3 regions of the Chryseobacterium sp. CS3K3.1 genome follow, and region 2 is predicted to be linked to each of the others. Evidence: riboswitches for the same ligand, from Rfam matches in the RefSeq annotation. Region 2 holds a riboswitch; each other region holds the start of a gene.
The links. A riboswitch is a leader RNA that binds a small molecule or an ion and turns the genes downstream of it on or off. The one in region 2 is predicted to bind S-adenosylmethionine.
Positions count from the first base shown of each region.

Region 1: another riboswitch for S-adenosylmethionine. It lies ahead of AC5YGI_RS00300 (SusC/RagA family TonB-linked outer membrane protein); the one in region 2 lies ahead of AC5YGI_RS09245 (TonB-dependent receptor plug domain-containing protein).
Region 3: another riboswitch for S-adenosylmethionine. It lies ahead of AC5YGI_RS16755 (alpha/beta fold hydrolase); the one in region 2 lies ahead of AC5YGI_RS09245 (TonB-dependent receptor plug domain-containing protein).

Region 1 is NZ_JCAKRV010000001.1:67,775-72,911, forward strand. Features, by position in the region: gene AC5YGI_RS00300 (SusC/RagA family TonB-linked outer membrane protein) at 1-1,790, opposite strand, end outside; SAM riboswitch class I at 1,874-1,971, opposite strand; gene AC5YGI_RS00305 (type II 3-dehydroquinate dehydratase) at 2,216-2,623, shown strand; gene AC5YGI_RS00310 (hypothetical protein) at 2,661-3,101, shown strand; gene pckA (phosphoenolpyruvate carboxykinase (ATP)) at 3,150-4,766, opposite strand; gene AC5YGI_RS00320 (GYDIA family GHMP kinase) at 4,894-5,137, opposite strand, start outside.
Region 2 is NZ_JCAKRV010000008.1:15,988-21,124, reverse strand. Features, by position in the region: gene AC5YGI_RS09250 (APC family permease) at 1-1,000, opposite strand, end outside; gene AC5YGI_RS09245 (TonB-dependent receptor plug domain-containing protein) at 1,008-3,461, opposite strand; SAM riboswitch class I at 3,555-3,659, opposite strand; gene AC5YGI_RS09240 (alpha-amylase family glycosyl hydrolase) at 3,919-5,137, opposite strand, start outside.
Region 3 is NZ_JCAKRV010000018.1:91,560-96,696, reverse strand. Features, by position in the region: gene AC5YGI_RS16760 (ACT domain-containing protein) at 1-599, opposite strand, end outside; gene AC5YGI_RS16755 (alpha/beta fold hydrolase) at 605-1,543, opposite strand; SAM riboswitch class I at 1,605-1,711, opposite strand; gene AC5YGI_RS16750 (MGH1-like glycoside hydrolase domain-containing protein) at 1,900-4,515, shown strand; gene AC5YGI_RS16745 (OsmC family protein) at 4,592-5,011, opposite strand; gene AC5YGI_RS16740 (proline dehydrogenase family protein) at 5,087-5,137, opposite strand, start outside.

The DNA.
Region 1 (5,137 bases), on a different contig from region 2:
AGGCTTTTAATAAATTCCTCATTCGAAATCTTCCATGAACCTCCCACTGACCAGAATCTGCCCCATCTGTTATCTTTCGCAAATCTTGAAGAACTGTCCGCTCTTCCCGATGCAGATAAGAAGTAAGTATTATTGTAGTCATACTCTACTTTTCCAAGGAAACTCAATAAGCTTAATTTATTACTGTTTCCACTGAAACTTCCCAGCAGAGAAGCAGCATCCGGCTCATAGTAATAAGGCAGTGAAAACTGACTTCTCGTTCCTGAAATCGTCTGATAATCGTATTTGTAGAATTCGTGTCCTGCCAGTGCATTAACGTGATGCTTTCCAAACTTTTTATCGTACGTCAGAATATTGCTGGTCGTATAGGAAAGTGTTCTGGTATTCGTTTTCGTCACTGAACCTCCAATTTCCGCTCCTTGCCCAAGTAATGGATTTGAATAATAATGTCCGTTATAATTCACCAGATCAACAGAGAAGCTTGTCTTGAATTTTAACTCCGGCAAGAAGGTGAATTCCATGAATCCTTTTCCTGAAAAGTTATCTTCTTTATTTTCGTTTTTATCTAAAGGCAACGTTGCAGCAGCATTCTGATTTTGAAGTGCATTTGTGGGCCTGTATTTTCCAAAATCATAAATAGGATTTCCATCAGCATCCAAAACATAAGTGCCGTCAGCATTTCTTTCATAATAAGGATAGAATGAAGGAATGAATCTTGCGGCATTGATGATATTGCTCGCTTTTGAATCCGAAGAAGTAGGCGCCTGCTGAATACTGTTCGTATAGCTTAAGTTGACTCCAACATTCAGCCATTTTTTAACTTCGGAATTAATTTTCAGTCTGGTATTATATCTTTTAAAACCGGATTCAATGGCCATACCTTTGTCGTCCAGATAACCAAGGGAAAAGAAGTAATTACTTTTCTCACTTCCTCCGCTGATATCAAGATCCACCTGGTTTCTTGATGCTACTCTCTGTAGAATATCTCTCCAGTCATCATTCCAGAGTGGTGAAGCACCAGGCAATAATTTCCCATCTGTTCCCACCGGTTTTGGATAAGCAGTTCCATATGGGTTAATTCCAAGAGTAGAAACAAGATTATCTGTTGCCATCTGAGCAGCCTGCTGGGAAGAAACTTTACCGGACTGATATCCGTTTCTCAACGCTTCCCAATATAATTGAAAGTACTGATCTGTGTTTACCTGTTCATAATCTTTGACAGCTCTTCCTGAGAATCCCTGGCTGATATTAAAATTAACTTTTGCTTCTCCTTTTTTACCTGATTTTGTAGTAATGATGATGATCCCGTTTGCCCCTCTTGAACCATACAGAGCACTTGCTGTAGCATCTTTCAAAACACTGATGGATTCAATATCACTTGGGCTGATAGAGTTAATATTTCCGTCAAAAGGAATTCCATCCACTACATATAAAGGATCACTGGAAGCACTGATGGAACCGATTCCTCTGATTCTGATAGTAGAAACCGCACCCGGCTGCCCTGAGGCACTGGTAGTCTGAATCCCTGCAACCTGCCCTTCCAATGCTTTGGTAATATTGGTGACAGGTCTGTTATTGATTTTATCACTGGAAATGGTGGCTACAGAACCGGTATAGCTGTTTCTTTTTGCTTTTCCGTAAGCTACCACAACTACTTCATCAAGCTCCTTTTCATGAAGACTATCTTTTTTCAGTCTGGAATTCTGTGCATTTACACTGGTGACTCCCAGAAAGAAAGCAGCAACCGGAGGAATCCATACTTGGGCACTAAATAATTTTTTACTAATCATAATCAATTTTATTTACCATATATTAAAATTTTGCCCTTTGCAGAAAAGTCAGCAAAGGGCATCGATAAATACGATAAACCAAATGCTTATTTTTCCTTAAAAGGCTGAATGTAACACCTTGCCCACGGGTAGGTTGTCAAGACTTCACAGGGTCAGTTCCCTCCATCTTTCTTTATAAGCCGATCGAAATATGGTTGCAAAGCTAAAAACTTTTAGTCTACAAAACAAGTAGACTTATATTTTTTTCATGATAATATTTTAACAATTAACATAAAATTTTAATAAAAGCCATAACAATAAGGAGTTGCGACTGTTATCATTTTTTCACACATGACAAATATCATTATCAATAATTCAATGGAATAAAAATTCAGCATCACTTAATTTTTATGTAATTAATTAAAAAAACTTTTTAATTTTATAGAATGAAAGTTTTAATCATCAATGGCCCTAACCTCAATCTGTTGGGCACAAGAGAACCTGAAATCTATGGAAATGTTTCTATGGAAAATTATTTGGAAATTTTAAAATCCGAGTTTCAATCTCATGAATTAAAATATTATCAGTCAAATATTGAAGGAGAGCTTATCAACAAGCTTCAGGAAGATGACTTTGATGCCGTTGTGATTAATGCGGGAGCTTTTACCCATTATTCTTATGCAATAGCTGACTGTTTGAAAAACATCAGAAAACCAAAGGTTGAAGTTCATATCAGTAATATCTACAAAAGAGAAGAATTCAGGCAGAAGTCTGTAACGGCAGCCAATACGGATGCGGTTTTATCTGGTTTTGGGATGGATGGGTATAGATTGGCTTTATTAAGTTTAAAATAATTCTAGTAATTTCCCGCAGCTAGTTATCGATAAATTTATGAAAATAAATGATAAAATTTACTGTAAAGATGTTGGGGTCTATTCCGGTCAATTAACAAAAAGAGAATCCTATATTATTAAAGAAATAAATGATGCAAATGTAAGGATTCAAAATAATGAAGGAAGGCTGAGATGGTATTCGAAATTTTATTTTAGTTTAAATAATGAACCGGAAATAATTTCGATTAACATAGATGATACAATAGAAAATATTGAATCTGATGCCATAGAAGTAACCATTACATTTTCTGATAAAGCAAAATATTGGATGACCTTCACAACTCCAAAGTATTTAGATAAGATGTTAGATGAAGAGTCTTATTTTTCTTCAAAGCACTTTATCATCATAAAATCTCTAACTGAAGAATCAATCAAATTAACAGTTCTAAAACTGGATGAACAGAATGAGTTGATTGAAAACTGTAAAAAATATGAATAAAAAACGCCTCATCATTGATGAGGCGTTTTGTTTGTTGATTGGTAAGTATTAAATAGTTTGTTCCTGCAATTGAGGTCCTGAAGCAACTAACTTCTTACCTTCTTCAGTATCACAGTACTGCTCAAAATTCTTGATATATCTTGAAGCAAGATCTTTTGCTTTTTCTTCCCATTCTGAAGCACTTTCATAAGTATCTCTAGGATCTAAAATACCTGTAGAAACATTTGGCAATTCAGTAGGAATTTCAAGGTTCATGATCGGAACCTGAGTTTTAGGAGCATTATCAATAGAACCGTCAATGATGGCATCAATGATTGCTCTGGTATCTTTCAGAGAAATTCTCTTTCCGGTACCATTCCAACCTGTGTTCACCAGATAAGCTTTAGCTCCGTGCTCCTTCATTTTACCAATTAATGTTTTAGAATACATTGTTGGGTGTAAGGTAAGGAACGCTTCACCAAATGCAGGTGAGAAAGATGGTTGTGGCTCTGTAATTCCTCTTTCAGTTCCTGCTAATTTTGATGTATAACCGCAAAGGAAGTGGTATTGAGCCTGATCTTCATTCAGGATAGAAACCGGAGGAAGTACTCCGAATGCATCTGCTGAAAGGTAAACAATCTTTTTGGCATGACCTGCTTTAGAAGGCAATACAATTTTATTGATATGATAGATTGGATAAGAAACTCTGGTGTTCTCAGTGATAGATCCGTCGGTATAATCTGCTACTCCATTGTTCACAACAACGTTTTCAAGAAGAGCATCTCTCTTGATAGCAGCGAAGATATCCGGTTCTTTTTCGGCGGATAAGTCGATAACTTTAGCGTAGCATCCGCCTTCATAGTTGAATACTCCGTTATTATCCCATCCGTGCTCGTCGTCACCGATAAGGTATCTCTTAGGATCGGCTGATAAAGTTGTTTTACCAGTTCCTGAAAGACCAAAGAATAAAGCTACATCCCCTTTTTCTCCTACGTTTGCAGAACAGTGCATTGAAGCCATCCCTTTTAATGGAAGATAGTAGTTCATCATAGCGAACATCCCTTTCTTCATCTCACCTCCATACCATGTACCTCCGATGATCTGTAGTTTTTCAGTAAGGTTGAACATGATGAAGTTTTCAGAATTTAATCCCTGAGCTTCCCAGTTCGGGTTGGTAGTTTTTGATCCGTTGATTACTGTGAAATCCGGCTCGCCAAAGTTTTCAAGCTCATAGTGAGAAGGACGAATGAACATATTAGTAACAAAATGTGCCTGCCAAGCCACTTCAACGATGAATCTTACTTTAAGTCTCGTATCCGCATTCGTTCCGCAGAATGTATCTACTACATAGATCTTTTTAGATCCGGCAAGCTGGTTCAGCACTAGTTCTTTACAAGACCCGAAAATTTCTGCAGTTGTAGGTAAGTTTACTTTACCATCCCAGAAAATTGTATCTCTTGTAACATCATCCTGAACAATATATCTGTCTTTAGGTGAACGACCTGTGAAAATTCCTGTTTTTACTGATACTGCGCCTGATTCTGTAAGCTCAGCTTTCTCAAACCCCTGATTTTCAGGAGAAACTTCAGCCTGATATAATTCTTCGTAAGAAGGATTATACACTACTTCATAGTTTCCTTTAATCCCTAATTTCTCTAAATCCTGGATGATTTTAGTGTTTTTCATTTTACTTATATTTTCTATTTCTTTATTGCTTTCAACAAAAATAATATTAATTATTTGTTAAAGGTGGTTTAAATATACTGATATAAGTCAGAATGGCAAATAAAAAAACAGGATTGTAATATACTGATTATAAACCAATTATATCATCCCATTCAAAAACAGTCGTAAAACCTTTCTCCCAAAAATAGTTCTTATAGTCCCCAAATTTCGCACTCATCACAAAATCTCCACCCCATGCGCCTAAACTTTTGACAAATGAAGGGCAATCTGAGAAAAATTTTTCTTTAACTGTGAGAATTTCAAGAAAATCGGCAATTTTCCGCTCATGAATCATCATTAATTCAGAAAAATTTTCCAATTCATCGCATAAC
Region 2 (5,137 bases):
TCACAGCATGGGCAAAAATAGCTCTTACCGGAATTCCTTTTGCATTTCCAGCTGATAATGGTTTCCAGATGTGGGTATGTTTTGCAAAAGCCTGTGTCAGTCTTGAGCCAACCCACAAGTATCCGCTTATGGTTGCAATCAGCTGCAGGGCTATAAAAATATTAACAATTTTTCCAAAAGCCGGTCCAAGCATATTGACTGCTGCTTCTCCCATCACATCTTCTTTTCCTGCCAGCTGATTTACAGGAGCATGTTTCAGCATAATATAATTCACCAGAATATAGCTTACCGTCACAAAAACAGTTCCTATAATCAAGGATTTCGGAAGATTTTTCTGCACATCCTTTATTTCTCCGGCAATATAGGAAGCTGAATTCCAGCCTGTGTAGGAATAGGTAACAAATACCAGAGAGGTAGCAAAGGCAGGAAGCATGATCTCATTCTGCCAGCTGTCACTGAAATTAAGGCTGTTACCGATCTGGGGTGAATTTGAAATTCCTACTCCAAGAATAACCAGTACAATAATAAAAGCGATCTTAATGAAGGTAAAAAAGTTGTGAAACCTGCTGGATGTTTTCAGGCTGAATGATAAGGCAATTGCTACCAGGAATATCGCGGCTATGGCAAATCCGTTTCCAAAAGAATACTCAAATACAGAAAGATATTTCGACATAGCCAATGCTGCCAGCGCTACGGGAGAGGAAAATCCTATGATGAGCGAAATCCAGCTTATGAGATATCCGAAAATCGGATGATAGGTTTCTTTAAGATAAATAAAATCGCCTCCGTTCCCTTTAAAATGGGAGCCCAATTCTGCGTAGCAAAATGCCCCGAACAAAGCGAGAACCCCTCCGATGCTCCATAGCAGGAAAATACTGTAGGTATTGGTAATATCGGAAAGCTGAAATCCCAGGGTGGTAAAAATCCCTGTTCCGATCATATTGGAAACGACAATGGCTGCGGCTGTTTTCCAGCCAATCTGATGTGAGGCAGTACTCATTTAATGATTAAAAATTAAAATTAAGCCTTCCGAAGAAATAATTCCCCAGCGTTCCCATCTGTACAGGCGCATATTTGAATACTCCATAATATGAATTTTTATAAATCTGGCGGTCCGGAAAGACATCAAATATATTGTTGGCTCCTACTGTAAAATTGATACTTTTGCTGATATCATACCCTACGCTGATGTCTGTCACTACTTTTGGTGAGAATTCCTGCACGTCTCCAAACGGATAACCATCTCTTATTACCTTACCAAAATAGGTATTTCTTACGAGAAAACTGAATTTTCCGATTCCATAATTTAATCCTAATGAAGCTTTTGTTTTTGGAGACAGTGTTTCAATGATATTGATCTGATCGGGACCAAAAAACTGATCCTGAGGCGTTCCTAAGTTTTCAGGAAAATGAAAATCTGTGATTTTTGTTTCCGTATAGTTTCCGGCAAGATTCATATTTAATTTTCCGTTCCCAAGAATCCAGTCATAGGAAACCACTACATCCACACCTTTCGTTTCTGTATCAATAGCATTAGCGAAGAATCTTCCGCTTTCTACCTCATTTCCATGCCCAACTACAGCAGGATTTGATAGTCTTGGATCTGTAATATTACCTGTAATAACTATTCTGTCTTTTACTTTAATAAAATAGCCATCTATTGTAATGAACAGTCCTTTTAATGGTTTTAACGTCAATCCGGCACTTGCATTGCCAGAAGTTTCCTGTTTAAGTTTATCAAATCCAAGAATTCTGGCAGCTTCGCTATCGTTGCTGAATATTCCTTTGGTAACAATCTTTGAACCGGAAGTAGAAATATCCGCATAGGAATTATTAAAATATTGCTGTTGCAATGATGGTGCTCTGAATCCTGTCCCAACAGCGGCTCTTACTGCATAGTTTTTTACAAACTCATACCGTACAGCTAGTTTTCCATTCAAGGTATTTCCGAAATCTGAATAATTTTCAAACCTGGCAGCAGCATCAATATTCAGTTTTTTATCCAAATCATAGGAAACATCTGCATATACTGCGGTGGAATGTCTGTCTTTCTTCAAGGCATTGTTGGGAGAAAATCCGATAAAGGATTGAGATCCGCCTGCTCCAAGTACTGTAGATCCTTCAGTGGCCACATTTCCACTGATATCATATTGGGTATAAGAAGCTTCATCACCAGCTTTGATCTGGTATTGTTCAAACCTGAACTCACCACCGAACGCAATATTGAAACGGTTTATATTTTTGGAAACATCAAGATTAATGGTATTCTGCAGAAAACTATGGGCACCTGCATAAAAACTTGTGGGTGATTTTGCACCCAGAGAAGCATTATTGGTGTTGCTTACCTTATAATTGAAGGTATTGCTCCCGAACGTATTACTCAGGTCAAATAGCCAGTTGTTAACATTATATTTTGCACCTACAGCATAGGAAACATCATATACCTGAGACCCAAGAACCGCCTGAAAACCGTTCGGATAAATGGATGAAACCACATTAGACTTTTCGCTTGGCAGTCTTCTGAAACCAAAACCTTCTCCTTCTTTAATACTGAAACCTCCGAAAGAATAGAGTTTAAAATGATCATTAAAAGGGTATTCTGAATTGAAAAACAACTGTCCCTGTCTGATCTGGGCATCTCCGATCTGAAAATTAAAATCATCACGGGTCAACCCTCTTTTTTCAATTTCGGCATCATCCGCAGCTCTGGCTGCTTTTACAGCTTCAGCGTCACCTGCAAATTCATACGCAAAATTATCTCCGAAAATATCCAGATCGTGGTTTTGAGTTCTTGTGGTTTTTCCTCTGTGGCTTAATTGCAGGGATAGATTGATATAACCGTCTTTTTTTCCTAATGAAGCACCATAGTTGACTCCTGCCTGGTAAGTATCTCCATCATTTCTTCCGCTTAATCCGTAAGTAAGACTTGCTGAAGCTCCGGCATTTTTCTTAAGAATAATGTTGATCACTCCGGCAATAGCATCAGATCCATATTGTGCAGCAGCTCCGTCTCGTAACACTTCTATTCTGTCAATAGCAATTACGGGAATGGTACTCAAATCTGTTCCTACAGAACCATTTCCTACGGTATTCTGATAATTGACCAATGAGGTTGTATGTCTTCTTTTTCCGTTAAGCAGTACGAGAACCTGATCGGGGCCCATTCCTCTTAATGTTACAGGATCAATATGCTCTGTGCCATCAGAAGCAGACTGCCTCACCGCATTAAACGACGGAATCACGTAATTAAGGAGATCCTGAGCGGTCATTTGCGGAGCGCTTCTCTGGATTTTATCGATATTGATAACATCTACAGGAACCGGCGTCTCCAGTTTTGTTCTTTTAACATTACGGTTTCCGACGATGATGATATCTTCGATCTGTTTTCCTTTTTCCTCACTTTCCTGAGCAGCTACCAGAATTGCTCCAAGCAATAGTACAGCTGTGCTTAATTTTTTCATTTTTGTTCTTGCCAATTAATACTACCAATCTGACGGATCTTTCCGCAGATACACAAGACTTCAAGAAATGGAATTCATATAGAGTATTGACTTCAATTATCTCTCCCAAAGGGTTGGAATTAGCACCTTTACACGCTGGAATTGTGCAGGTTGCTAAGGTTTCACCGGGCCAAATCCCTCCACCTTTCTTGATAAATCTACTGCAAAAGTAGACTATTTTTCTGAACTTACAAAAAAAGGCAAATCTGCTGATCTGCAAATTTGCCTTTTATTTTGTATGAACTTGTTTAAACTTTTTATTTTTGAACCATTAAGATTTAATAAGAGTTTAAGAGGAGTAAAAGAAGCTTAAAAATCAGAATGATTAACCTTAACTATACTTTATTTCTTAACCTTCTTAATGGTTTTTAAGATATTCAATATTTTTTATAAGTCTAACCAACTAAATCTTTTGTTTTTATTTAATAATCATCTTTTGAATGGCTATTCCTGTGTCTGATTTCAACTGTACCAGATAAGTTCCTGCCGGATAACTGACTGTCGCTTCATAGATGCCATTTTCTTTATCCAGTTTGAAAGAATCCATTCTTTTGCCAGTCATATCAAAAATTGAAATTTCCCCATTTTTTGCTTTATTGAAAACCAGTTTGGCGATTCCATTTCGGACAGGATTATCTGCAATCTGAAGGGATAGTTTATTGGCTGCATTGGTATCTACAGTAGACAACGCACCTGCATAATTTCCAAAGATTCTGAATTCTCCGGGCTGTAAAGTGATCGGAGCCGTTGTGGAAACTATATTCGAAATACTGTTGTCCATCAGATTCTGCCATTGACCTGTGTAAGGGAAATAAGGCACTACATTCTGTGTAGAAGTCGTGTAATTGGCCAATACGACAACATTCTTTATTCCTGTGGTAATAGAGGCATCATACACATAAATTCTTGTGATCAGGCCATTGGGATCGTTCGTAAGATTGTTGGATTCTATAGTATAGGTTTTAGATTTAAAAACCGGATAGGTATTTCTGATATTGATGATTTTAGCCCATGTATCGTAGACTGCTTTTCTATTCACATCAGTATCATATCCCAGCGTAAATGCAACAGGTTTCTCATCGGTTCTGCATCCGCTGTCTATCGTACCGTTTGCACATCTGTTGATGCTGAATTCATATCCTAATTCTCCAAACTGCCAGATCATTTTCGGACCAGGAATAGTAAAGAACGTTGCCCCGAAAGTTTTCATTCTTTCAAGAGCGGTATTCAGGTTTTTTACATCATAGTTTCCGTTCACTGCACCATATGCAAGGTTTTTAAACATAAGCCTTTCTTCATCGTGGCTTTCTCCGTACCCTACGCCACTCATATTGGTAAATCCGTGAAGACTGTGGTTCATTCGGTCGTAATTGCTGTTTTCCTTATATCCCATCGTATTCTGATTGTAAGGATCTGTCTGTTTATTCCAAAGCATAACACCTTTTCCTTCTGCTATTCTGTAATTCGCCCATTGCTGTTCTTCTGCATCAGTTCCAAGGTGTTCGAAGATCATGTAAGAATTCGGATCAATAGCCCATTGTCTGTCTGCATAATGTTTCATGATGTCTACTCTGTCCTGCTGATAGGCATTGGTACAGGCTTCATCATTTTCGGAACAGCTTTGCGTAAATCCTTTG
Region 3 (5,137 bases), on a different contig from region 2:
TTCTTTGAGTTGGCTACTGCAACTACTTTAAGGTCTATTTTTTTACGTTTTTTAATTTCTTCTGCAGATTCAAGTACCTGTTCTATCAAGGTTTTCCCTACGTTTCCGTGACCAATAATGGCCAGATGAACGGTCTTCGGCTTTTTGAAAATTTCAGATTCTATGATATTTCTTGTTTTTTCATCCTGCGAAGAGGTCACTACGATATTGACTCTGTTTTCTCCTGCCACCTGATTTAAAAGTAACGGGAAAACATTATTTCTTGCCAGCTCAGCAAAAACTTTATTGAAATCTTCTGCTACAAAACCAATCACAGAAACATTATTGATACTATAAATCTGAGAAACTTTTCCTGATTTTCTTTCTGCCTCAAATTCATCAATAAGACAGGCAACTGCTTTTTCTGCATCATTTTCATGAACCAGAATAGAAATTCCGTTTTCTATGGCCTGCTGAGAGATTACTCCTACACTGATACGCGCCAAAGTAAGCGCTTTAAAAATTCGTCCGTCAATCCCGATTTCTCCCAGGAAATCTTCTCCTTCAAATTTGACGATTGATCTGTTCTTCAAAAATTTTATTTCGTTAGCATTTTTCATTACTTCTATAAAATGTTTTTAATGATATTATTTAATTGTTGATATTCCATTAGGAAGGCATCATGCCCGTGTATAGATTGGATCTCGTGATAAGAAACATCTTTATTTTTCTCTTTTAAGTTTTCAAAACACATTCGGATTTCAGAAGCCGGGAAAAATAAATCTGTATCTACGGAGATCATGTGCATTCGTGCCTGAATGTTCTCCAGTGCTGTATCAGCAGCATTTATATTCATTAAGAGATGATTCATCAATTTGTACGCTTTCAAACTAAATCTTTCGTTTAGTGCATTACCATGATAAACCAGCCAGTCTTCTGATTCCAGGCGTTGTTTGTCCTGGTTATATTGGTTTTGAAATCTGTCATTGAGCGACTGCGGTGTTCTGTAGCACAACATGGCATGAATTCTTGCTTTCTGTAATGGTTCTTCCTTATCATTTAATAAAAATTTCTGAACCAGACACTGTGCATGAAGCCAGTCGTGCGTTCTGTAATCGCAGGCAATAGGAATAAAAATCTCAGCAAGATCAGGCTGCTGGGCAAGCATTTCCCAGGCAATCCCTCCTCCCAGAGAGCCTCCTATAATGGCATATAAATTTTTGATCTGTAAAACTTCAAGCCCTTTCAGAAATATCGCAGCGATATCTGAAGGAGTAAAGTCTTCATAATCTTCAATTAAAAAATCGTCGTATCCGTTTCCGGGTATATTAAAACATAGAACAGTATATCGATCAGTATCAACAATCTGATTTTTCCCTACCAGCTGTTTCCACCAGCCTTTTTCTCCGGATACATTTGAGTTTCCGGTGAGAGCATGGTTGATTAAGATAACAGGGGCTGTAAACAGATCTTTCCCAAAGAGCTGATAGCTCAACGGGATATGGTATTCCTTTTGGGAATGAGTTTGATAAGAAAGATTAATATAGTTTAGTTCTGTTTTCAATTCTATTAAATTTTAATACAATTGAAAATGCCACAGGAAATGGCTGAAAAAGAACTTCAGTGAGTTATCTGTCCAAAATTATTTGGTAGAACGTAGCACCTTCTTTGCTTGCGCAAAGGGTTGCTAAGGTTTCATAGGGTCTAATCCCTCAACCTTTCTTGATAACATTTTCAATATTTGAATGAACGAATGGTGCAAAGGTAGTTCTTTTCTTTTAATTTCAAAAAAAAATTATTTTAATATTTAAAAAAGCCCTTAAATACAAGTATTCCAAGACCATATTAATAATTGTTCAGATGAAAAAAATTGGAATTACTTCTCAAAAAAACTAACTTCGTATTGAAAAATGATGCCATATGACCGCCGAAAAAGATAGATTACAAGATACCAAATGGAAAAACTGGGGACCTTATGTAAGCAACCGGCAGTGGGGAAATGTACGTGAAGATTATAGCCCGAACGGGAATGCCTGGAATTTCACCAATCATAATAATGCCGAAAGCTATGCCTACCGCTGGGGTGAAGAAGGCATTGCCGGAATTTCCGATGTAAAGCAACTTTTATGTTTTGCTTTTTCATTCTGGAACAAGAAAGATAAAATGGTAAAAGAACGGTTCTTTGGCCTGAGCAATCCTCAGGGAAACCATGGGGAAGACATCAAAGAAATCTTTTATTACCTGGATAATACGCCTACCCATAGCTATATGAAAATGGTGTATAAATACCCGATCAATGAGTTTCCTTATGATGACATTCTTGCTGAAAATGGAAAACGCAGCAAAAAGGAACCTGAGTATGAGCTTTTCGACACCGGGATTTTTGATAATGATGAATATTTTGATATTTTCATAGAATATTGTAAAGCCGATCACAATGATATTCTGGCCAGGGTGACAGTCTGTAACCGAAGCCAGCATGAGGCACCTATCGTGGTGGCACCTACAGCATGGTTCAGAAATAACTGGAAATGGGGATACAACACCTATAAGGCAGAACTTAATGTTTCTCATGACGGAAGTATCAATATTGCCCACGACAGTATTTCGATAAAGAAGCTGTATTCCAGAAATTCAAATGCACAAAGTGTATTTTGTGATAATGAAACCAATACTTCTAAGCTTTACGGAGCTCCTGCAGTTGAAAACACTTATTTCAAAGACGGAATTAATAATTATATTATCCATCAAACGGATACGGTAAATCCCGAAAAAAGAGGAACAAAGGCTTCTTTTCTGATTGATGAGCTTATCGGAGCCGGAGAATCAAAGGTTTTTGAATTCAGATTGTGCCCGGATGAAGCCGATGAGCCTTTTGAAAACTTTGATGAAATTTTCAATACCCGGCAGGCTGAAGCTGAAGAATTTTATCAGGAGATTCAGAGTGATACCGTTAACGAAGATGAGAGAAATGTACAGAGACAGGCTTTTGCCGGGCTTCTCTGGAACAAACAGTTTTATCATTATAATATCGGAAAATGGCTGAAAGGTGATCCCAATTTTGAAGCGCCAAGAAATTTCAATGAATATGTAAGAAATACGGAGTGGAATCATCTGCACAACAAGGATATTATTTCCATGCCTGATAAATGGGAATATCCATGGTATGCAACATGGGACCTGGCGTTTCACTGTGTTCCTTTTTCCATCATCGATGCAGAGTTTGCCAAGGGGCAGCTGTTACTGCTTACGAAAGAATGGTATATGCACCCTAATGGACAGCTTCCTGCCTATGAGTGGAATATGAGTGATGTGAATCCGCCGGTGCACGCATGGTCTTGTTTCCGTGTTTTTAAAATTGATGAAAAAAATAACGGAAAGCCGGATTTATTATTCTTAGAAAAAGTATTCCAGAAACTCCTGCTCAATTTCACGTGGTGGGTGAACCGAAAGGATAAAAACGGAAAAAATATTTTCGGAGGAGGTTTCCTGGGTCTCGATAATATCGGAGCTTTTGACCGTAACATGGTTTTAAAGGATGGCCAGCACCTCGAACAGGCAGACGGAACCAGCTGGATGGCCATGTATGCATTGAATATGATGCGTATTGCGATGGAACTTGCCCAATATTACCAGGTGTATGAAGATATGGCCATCAAGTTTTTTGAACATTATCTTTACATCGCTGAGGCTATGGAAAATCTTGGTGAAGGCACAAAAGGGCTTTGGAATGAAGAAGATGGATTTTTCTATGATGTATTGCAGCTTGGAAACGGAGACAGTGTTTCTTTGAGGTTAAGAAGTATTGTTGGTTTGATCCCCATGTTTGCTGTTGAAATTGTAGACCACCGCTTACTGGAAAAGATGCCGAATTTCAGAACCCGAATGGAGTGGATTTTAAAAAATAAACCGGAGCTTACCAAACTCGTTTCCCATTGGGACGAGGAAGGACAAGGACGCAAACACCTGATGAGCATACTTCGTAAAAACAGGCTGACAAAAGTTCTGACCAGAATGCTTGATGAAAACGAGTTCCTGAGTTCTTACGGAATCCGCGCCATGTCTAAGGTATATGAAGAAAATCCCTTTGTCTTTTCTGTGCACGGAACGGAAAATATGGTCTACTATACACCTGCCGAAAGTGACAGCCGGATGTTTGGCGGAAACAGCAACTGGCGAGGCCCCATCTGGTTTCCTATCAATTTCCTGATTGTGGAAAGCCTGCAGCGCTTCCATTATTATTATGGAAACAGTCTGAAAGTAGAACTTCCGACAGGCAGCGGCGATAAAAGAAACCTTGATGAAGTAGCCCAGAATATCAGCAAAAGACTCTGCTCAATATTTTTAAAGGATGAACATGGCCAAAGGGCTTTCAACGGAGGGAATCCAAAGTTCAATTATGATGAACATTTCAGAGATTATATTACCTTCTTTGAGTATTTCCATGGTGATAACGGCCGTGGTGTGGGTGCTTCTCACCAGACAGGATGGACAGCCACTGTAGCAAAACTGATAAAACCAAGGCTCACCTTTTAATTAGCAATGAGTAATTGGTAGTGAGTAATATAAAAGCCGGATGAAACATCCGGCTTTTCCTTTTTTATATAAGAGATTAAATTTTTTCTCCGTTCACAAAGACTTCGTATCCGATTTCCACATTCGGTTCTAATGTTTTTGATACGGAACAGTATTTTTCAAAAGAAAGCTCTGCGGCCTTTAATGCTTTTTTAGGATCAATTTCTCCTTCCAGAAGGAATTTAACATTAATTGATTTAAAAGGTTTCGCATCTTCTACCTGTACTCTCTCTCCTTCTACCTCTGCCTGAAAGCTTCTGATCTCCTGACGCTGCTTCTTTAAAATAGAAACTACATCAATTCCGCTGCAGCCTGCTACAGCCATCAGTACACTTTCCATTGGAGAAACTCCTTTTGCTCCCGGCTGGGAAGTATTATCTAAAAGAATAGAATTTCCCTGAGCATTGGTACATTCAAATAAAAAATCGTCGTTTATTCTGTTGAGTGTAATTTTCATTGTAAGAATTTATAATTCAGAATTCTTTTTATATTCTTATTCAAATATAAAAAACTTTGTGGATTAAACCTGAGGCTAAGACATGATATCAACCATAGCCTGAAAAACATTATCGGGATTTTCTGC